Regions from separate parts of the Clostridium sp. 19966 genome, predicted to be linked through region 2. Evidence: riboswitches for the same ligand, from Rfam matches in the RefSeq annotation. Region 2 holds a riboswitch; the other holds the start of a gene.
What was found. Region 2 has a riboswitch for S-adenosylmethionine ahead of metH (methionine synthase). Riboswitches for the same ligand answer to the same signal wherever they lie in the genome.

Region 1: linked by a shared signal. The riboswitch ahead of metK (methionine adenosyltransferase) and the one ahead of metH (methionine synthase) in region 2 are both predicted to bind S-adenosylmethionine.

The regions. Positions count from the first base shown of each region.
Region 1 covers NZ_JACTOJ010000002.1:180,596-184,819, forward strand. The annotation lists gene IAI10_RS02720 (ATP-dependent RecD-like DNA helicase) at 1-772, opposite strand, end outside; gene metK (methionine adenosyltransferase) at 1,139-2,314, opposite strand; SAM riboswitch class I at 2,379-2,479, opposite strand; tRNA gene IAI10_RS02730 (tRNA-Tyr) at 2,583-2,667, opposite strand; tRNA gene IAI10_RS02735 (tRNA-Thr) at 2,675-2,746, opposite strand; gene IAI10_RS02740 (hypothetical protein) at 2,969-3,640, opposite strand; gene yyaC (spore protease YyaC) at 3,745-4,224, shown strand, end outside.
Region 2 covers NZ_JACTOJ010000002.1:286,530-290,753, reverse strand. The annotation lists gene metH (methionine synthase) at 1-2,188, opposite strand, end outside; SAM riboswitch class I at 2,279-2,391, opposite strand; gene IAI10_RS03210 (AraC family transcriptional regulator) at 2,470-4,224, opposite strand, start outside.

The DNA of each region.
Region 1 (4,224 bases), 110 kb from region 2:
GTACTGTCTCTATCAAGTTCTTCTCTATATCTTCCTGGCTTACTGTCAGTATCTCTTTTCCTTGTCCTATAAGCTTATCTATAGGCATATAAGTATTGCCAAGAGCACAAAATTGATTAATTATATATCTTATTCCGCTTTGTATTCTATATGGAGAATTGCTTTCAACACCTAAATTTCTAGATATTTTATCTGCTGTTTTAAATCCAATTCCTGAAATTTCGTCCGTCAATCTATATGGATTTTCTTTCACAGCATTGACTGAATCAGCTCCAAATCTTTTGTATATCTTCATGCATTGATTAGGCGATACTCCATAGGACTGAAAAAACACCATTATATTTTTAATTTCCCTTTGTTTACTATAAGACTCACAAATAATTTCTATTTTCTTATCGCCTATTCCTTCTATATCTCTGAGCTTTTCTATATTATTGTCCAGTATATCAAAAGTTTTTTCACCGAATTTTTCCACTATTTTTTTTGCTGTAACTGGCCCTATGCCAAAAATAGCTCCGCTAGCTAAATATCTTTCTATACCAACTAAAGTTGAAGGAATAAGTTCCTCAAACTCTTCAACTTTAAACTGCTGACCGAACTGGGAATGATTTACCCACTTTCCAGTTAACCTTAAGCTTTGACCTTCAACTATATAAGGCATTACTCCCACTATAGTTAAACTATCTTGACCACTCTTTATACTCGCAACAGTATAGCCATTATCTTCATTACTAAATATTATTTCTTCAACTGTTCCTTGTATTTCCGTCATATTTATCTCCTACTTTTGCAAATTGTATAATAATATTTTACCAGCAATCAGGCAATATATTTTTTAGTAGTAAAATAGACTATTCAATATACAAATTATTAACTTAAAACTATGTCAATTTCTATTTTATCTCTATTATAACCACTTTTTTAATTAATGTATAATATTTTTATTAAATTTAGCGTTTGTTTAAAATTTATCATAATAAGCATATCCAATATATAAATTTTAAAATAAAATGTGTTTTTTTTCAATAGAACATGTATATTTTTCCATATACTTCTCTTTTACTTGCTGCGTAAGCTTGTTTACATGGAAAAAAAACATAAAAATAAGACCACCAAAAGGTGATCTTACTCTAATCCATTATAAATATTTTTTTATTGCTTCAACTTTATTGGTTTTTTCCCAAGGCAAATCTACATCTGTTCTTCCAAAATGTCCATATGCTGCGGTCTGCTTATATATTGGTCTTCTTAAGTCAAGCTCGTTTATTATAGCTGCAGGTCTCAAATCAAAGACCTTATTTACGATTTCAACAATTTTATCATCAGATATTTTTCCTGTTCCAAAAGTATCAACTTCGATAGAAACAGGCTTTGCAACTCCTATAGCGTAAGCTAATTCAATCTCAAGCTTATCCGCAACTCCAGCAGCCACAAGGTTCTTAGCAACCCATCTTGCAGCATATGCAGCAGAACGGTCTACCTTTGTTGGATCTTTTCCTGAAAATGCTCCGCCGCCATGTCTTCCATATCCGCCGTAGGTATCAACAATAATTTTTCTTCCTGTTAATCCGGAGTCTCCCTGTGGTCCTCCTATTACAAATCTTCCTGTAGGATTGATAAAGTATCTAGTATTTGAATCCAATAAATTTGCAGGTATTACTGGCTTTATTACATTTTCTATAATATCTTTTTCTATTTGCTCTCTTTCAATTTCAGGACCATGCTGTGTTGATACAACGATAGTATCTATTCTTACTGGAGTATTATCTTCATATTCAACAGTTACCTGTGTCTTGCCATCTGGTCTTAAATAAGAAAGTGTTCCATTTTTTCTAACCTCTGCAAGCCTTCTAGAAAGCTTATGAGCCATAGCTATTGGCATTGGCATAAATTCAGGAGTTTCGTTTGTTGCATATCCAAACATCATACCCTGGTCTCCTGCACCTATTGCCTCAATTTTATCCATTTCACCTTTTTTAGATTCTAAGGCTTCGTCTACACCCATAGCTATATCTGCAGACTGTTCATCTATTGAAGTCAGCACTGCACAAGTATTAGAATCAAAACCGTATTTAGCTCTTACATACCCTATATCTTCAACAGTTTTTCTAACTATTTTAGGTATATCTATATAGCAATTAGTTGAGATTTCTCCCATAACTAAAACCATTCCGGTAGTAACTGCTGTTTCACAGGCAACTCTCGCATTTGGATCATTTTCCAATATGGTATCTAACACAGCATCTGAAATTTGATCACAAATTTTATCTGGATGCCCTTCTGTAACTGACTCTGATGTAAATAATCTTTTCAATTTTTTTCTCCTTTCAAAAAACAAAATAAAACCTCTTCGATAAGAAGAGGTTTATAAACCATCTCTCTTATCTTGCAGAAATACTGCAGGAATTGGCACCATTGTGTACTATCACCGGTTGCCGGGTTTCATAGGGCCCAGTCCCTCCACCTCTCTTGATAAGAGTAATTTTATTAATATAATATTACTATAACATTTCAATATTATTATTGTCAATACACATTAAAGCTTGATTACATAAAAAAAAGACACGCTTATTGAGTGTCTTTGGTGGAGGAGAGTGGATTCGAACCACTGAAGCAACTTGCAACAGATTTACAGTCTGCCCCCTTTGGCCACTCGGGAACTCCTCCATATTTAAGCTGGCAATAGGAATCGAACCTACAACCTGCTGATTACAAGTCAGCTGCTCTACCGTTGAGCCATGCCAGCATTTACTTGCCTGACGCGCTTGCCGCGTTACTGACAAGGAATAGTATACATAGAACCAGCTTCTATTTCAAATGGCATAATGGTGCTTTATACAGAATTAAACTTATTTTTCTCCATTTTTCTAAGTATTTCTAGCAATTAATGCACATTACATATTTATATTTTAAGTAAATGTTTTTCAAGAACAGCAAAATAATCTTATAAGAACACGTAAATTAATGATTAATTATCGCTGTTTTTTATGTATTTTTCTACGCAGTCCACATCTAGATATTTACTGGCTATTTTTTTTATGGTTTCGTAATCTTTACTACCTAGCCTTAACCTTAGCAGACTGAATGTATTTATTATTCCTTCAACAGGATCATCATTTGTTAAATAGTCTTTAAGCTTATAATAGTCAGATGGCGGTATTTTACTTGCAATTTCTAATATTTTAGCCTTATCTAAAAAGCTCAATTCTCCTTTTATTTTATATGCATCCACTTTAAACACCGCTGAGGAATCTGGATATTGTTCTTGATCAGTATTTTTTTCTTGAATTGTATCCTGCTTCGCATCCTCTTCTTTCTGAACATTGTAATTTCCATCAGTGTTTTCTTCAACTTTCGGAATTTTGCTAGAACTTGCTGGAGCTGTTTGCGCCTGGGGTTTAGTTTCTTTTACTTCATTTACAGGCTGCTTATTCTCCTCATTCTTAGCATTATTTTCTACTTTCTTATCTTCTTTTACTTCCTTAGTTTTTTCTGCAGCAGCAATGTGGAGCCTAGATTGTTGCTCTGATATTTTTTTAACATTCTCAATTTTGCTTATTATAGCATCACTATAATTCATTATGCTAACAGATATAATTGTGCAAATTATAACTGTTAGTGATAAAAATTTATTTTTCACAGCTTTCACCTCATTTTAATTCTTTCATCTTTTTAATTTTTTATTCTCACATTTCTAATATTTATATGACTATCCTCATATATATTATTGGGGGGTGTGATTGTTTGGATAAGGTTAAAGTAAAGTTTACTAATGCTTTGGCATACTACGAATTAGCAAACACTGTAAAAAACTATCTAAATGAAAATACTATAATAATATGCATAGGAACCGATAGATGTATAGGTGATTGTTTAGGTCCTTTAGTGGGTACATTACTTAAAAATAAGTTTTTTCCTTTGCCTGTATACGGAACTATATCTGAACCAATACATGCGTTGAACTTAGAAAAAAAATTAGTGGATATAAAAAATAATCACCCCAAAGCTAAAATAATAGGTATAGATGCTTGCTTAGGTGACAGTAATAGTATTGGTGAAATTCAATTTAGAGATTATCCAATTCATCCAGGAAAAGGAGTTGGTAAATCATTACCAGATGTAGGAGATACTTCGCTGATTGGCATTGTAGATTCTTCCGAAAATAATGAATTATTCACAAATAGAACTATTAGATTAAACTTAATAATAGAAATGGCTAAGGTT
Region 2 (4,224 bases):
CAATATATGGAAGAAGGAAGCTTACTGCCTTTTTCATGACTCTTGCACTTTTTACTACTTGAGGAAGAAACATTTTTCCTTCACTAAAAAGTTCGCCAACCACATTCATTCCAGACATTAGAGGCCCTTCTATAACTTCTAAAGCTCTGCTTACATTTTTTCTAACTTCCTCAACATCCTCTTCAATGTAATCAGTAACACCTTTTACCAAAGCATATTTCAATCTTTCCTCAGCAGAGGTGTTCCTCCAGGCTAATTTATTTTCTTCATGAGCATTTTCTTTATTTTTGTATTTTTCAGCTAATTCAATTAGTTCTTCAGCTGCATTTTCATTCTTATTTAAAATTACTGCTTCCACTTTTTCAAGCAAGACCTTATCAATTTCATCATATATTTGAATCATTCCCGGATTAACTATTCCCATGTCCATTCCAGCAGAGATTGCATGATATAGAAAAGCAGAGTGCATAGCTTCTCTTATGGCATTATTCCCTCTAAAGGAGAAGGAAAGGTTGCTTACTCCTCCGCTTACCTTTGCATAGGGGAGGTTTTCCTTTATCCACTTTGTTGCATTTATAAAATCTACAGCATAGTTATTATGTTCTTCCATGCCTGTGGCTATAGCCAATATGTTAGGATCAAAAATTATATTCTCTGGTGAGAATTTAACCTCATTAACTAGAATGTCATAAGCTCTTTTACATATGTGAATTTTTCTTTGAAAATTGTCCGCCTGACCTTTTTCGTCAAAGGCCATAACTATTATACCTGCTCCATATTTATTTATTAACTTTGCTTCTCTTATGAATTCTTCTTCTCCATTTTTTAAGGATATTGAATTTACTATAGCTTTGCCTTGAATTGCTTTAAGACCTGTTTCTAGAACTTCAAATTTAGAAGAATCAATCATCACTGGAACTTTTGAAATTTCGGGCTCACTGGCCAGCAATTTTAGGAATGTGTCCATTTCAACTTTTGCATCCAGAAGGGCGTCATCAAAATTTACATCTATGATTTGAGCACCATTTTCTACCTGGTCTTTAGCGATTGATAAGGCTTCTTCGTATTTTTTTTCTCTTATAAGTCTGGCAAATTTAGCTGAACCTGCTACGTTTGTTCTCTCTCCAACATTCACAAAATTAGAACTTTTATTTATTCTAGTTACTTCAAGTCCGCAGAAAACACTTTCTCTTTCTATTTCTGGAAGCTTTCTGGGTTGTACCTTTGAAACTGCAGCAGCTATAGCTTTTATGTGATCTGGAGTGGTACCGCAGCATCCTCCAACAATATTTAAGTCACCCTCATGAGCCAAATTTTTTACTATACCAGCCGTTATTTCCGGAAGTTCATCATATTCACCTAAGGAATTTGGGAGTCCTGCGTTAGGATGAAAGCTTATATAGAGGTTTTGTGTTTTAGAAAGAGTTTTGATGAATGGAATCAAATCTTCAGCACCAAAGGAACAATTCAATCCGATACTTACAACTCTATGATTCTTCATGCTTTCTGCAAAAGCCTCTAAGGTTTGACCAGATAAAATTCTTCCGCTTTTATCAGCAATAGTTCCGGAAATCATAACAGGAATATCTAGATTTCTATCAGTAAGAATAGTGTCTGCCGCAAATATAGCAGCTCTTGCATTAAGAGAATCAAATATGGTTTCAATAAGTAAAAGATCTACTCCGCCGTCAATAAGTCCGTTAATCTGTTCTTCATAGCTAACAACCAGATCATTAAAACTTACATTTCTGAAGCCTGGATTTTCTACGTCTGGTGACATAGAAGCAGTTTTGTTAGTAGGACCAATAGAACCTGCTACAAAGCGTGGTTTATCAGGAGTTTTTAGGGTAAACTCATCTGCAGCTTCTCTAGCTAATTTTCCACCTTGAAAGTTTAACTCGTAAACTTTATCCTCCATATTATAATCTGCTTGAGATATTCTAGTGGAATTAAAGGTATTAGTTTCAATTATATCTGCACCTGCTTCTAGATATTTAATATGAATTTGCTTTATTATTTCAGGTTTTGTTATGTTAAGGAGATCATTATTGCCTTTTTGATTGGAGTGGCAGTGACAGCTTCCTCTAAAGGTTATTTCATCTAAATTATGCTTTTGGATACTGGTTCCCATAGCTCCATCTAGTACAAGTATCCTTTTATTTAAATGTTTAAATATATCATATCTCAAATTATTTGCCCCCTTATAATTGTTAAAAAATTATTTATAAAAATAAAAACGCTATTTTTCAAAAGAAAAATAGCGGATATTACACTATTCTTCTTATCTGCCAGAAATATTATTTCTGCTGGAATTAACACCTTTTATTCTATTTAAAGAATATAGGTTGTTGGGCTTCAAAGGGCCAGTCCCTCCACCTCTCTAGATAAGAATATTATTTACTTAAACTTTATATAAATTCTAAATTATAATGGTGTAAAAGTCAATAAAATATTGTATATATAAACAATTTAAGAAACTTCGTCTTTGTATTTTCCTGGGGAGATGTTTGTATATTTTTTAAATACTCTTGAGAAGGTACGAACATTATAGTAGCCCACAAGCTCAGCTATTTTTTCAATAGTGGAATTCTTATTAGCTTTAAGCAAAACCTTTGCTTGCTCTATCCTGAGCTTTGAAATATAATCCAGCAAACCTTCTCCTACATGGTCCTTAAATATTTTGGAAAGATATACAGGATGAACGCCGAATTGCTCACTAAGCTGTTCTAATCCAATATTGGGGTCATTATAATTTTTTTCTAAATAGGGGATAACACTGCTTATTACCCAACTGGAGCTCTTTTCTATATTTTTATTAACATGCGCACAAAAAGCCTTAAGAAAATTATCTAATTGATTTTTCATCTGATTTAAGGTTTTACAGCGCAAGAGCTGTTTAATCGGATTTAATTCCTGAAGAAATTTATCTTTGTCAAGGTCAGACACATCATTTACTGCTCTTATCATAGTGCTGACCATGTTAAGCATTAGGCATTGAGCTAGCTCTATATTCATTCCTGAATTGAGGTTTTTTGAAAAAATTTCATTGACGATTTTGCTAGCCATAGCATAATTTCCGGATTTTATATGATTCAAAAGCTGATGTTCCTGATTTAAAGGATAGCAATAAGTATCCTTAAAGGCACTGTTAATATCATCATAAGAAATATTTTGTTTTATTCCCATGATATTTTTATAGTTCATAGCATATAGAGATTCGTTATAGGCTATAGCAATATTTTCAATATTTTCATGTATTCCGCTCATAGAAAAAGAAATATTTGTTTTAAAGTTTTTATTTATGAATTCTTCCGTTTCGTTCATAGTATTTAAGGTATCAGATTTAGCAAAGAATATGTTATCTTGCTTGAAGTTGATTAGACAAACTAGATTGTTATCCGCTTCTACTACAAAGGCTTTATTTTTTTTATTAACTAAATCTATTATTATATTAGAAAGAATGAAATTTAAAGTGCTGAGCCTATTTCCCCAATAACAATTCAATGATTCTATATCCTCATCTGAGTCATTTATAAACAATGATATTACTGCAAAATAATTTGACTCAAAAGTTATATCAAAAGAAGAAAGTCCTTCATCTAAAGGAATGCTTTCATCAATGCCGCCCTTCAAAAGTTTTTGAAGAAAGTTATTTTTTAATATTAAATTTTGCTTAGACAACTTGTTGCTAATCAAATCATTATCAGCTAAAGTTTTCTGTATGGCTTTTTCTATCAGAGTATATTCATTTAAATTACTTTCCTCAATACTAGTGCTATCTTTTAAAATACCTAATAACTTTGTGATAGGATTATAATTTTTTTTCAGTGAGTAATAAGCGAAAATTGAGTAAAAAACCATGCTTAGAAGAAGGCCCAGTAAGGTGAAATATTTTATATAGTTTAGCTTTTGGAAAAATACACTGTTAGGAATCATAGTTACATATTTCCAATCAGTTTCTTTAGAAGAGATATAGGAAATAACCACTTTTTTTGAATTTATATATTTATACAGCACACCGCTCTTACCCTGCAGATTTTTAAAATTAAGCTCGTTAGACAAATTTACCGAAACAGAAGAGGCAATAATGTTATTTTTACTATCCAATATGAAGGATACACCTTTAGTCATGGTATTAATTCCGGATAATTGCTGCAATAGGTTTGTCTCATTTAATACTATTCCAGAGCTTACAGAAAGATCTAGATAATTAATTTGAGAAAG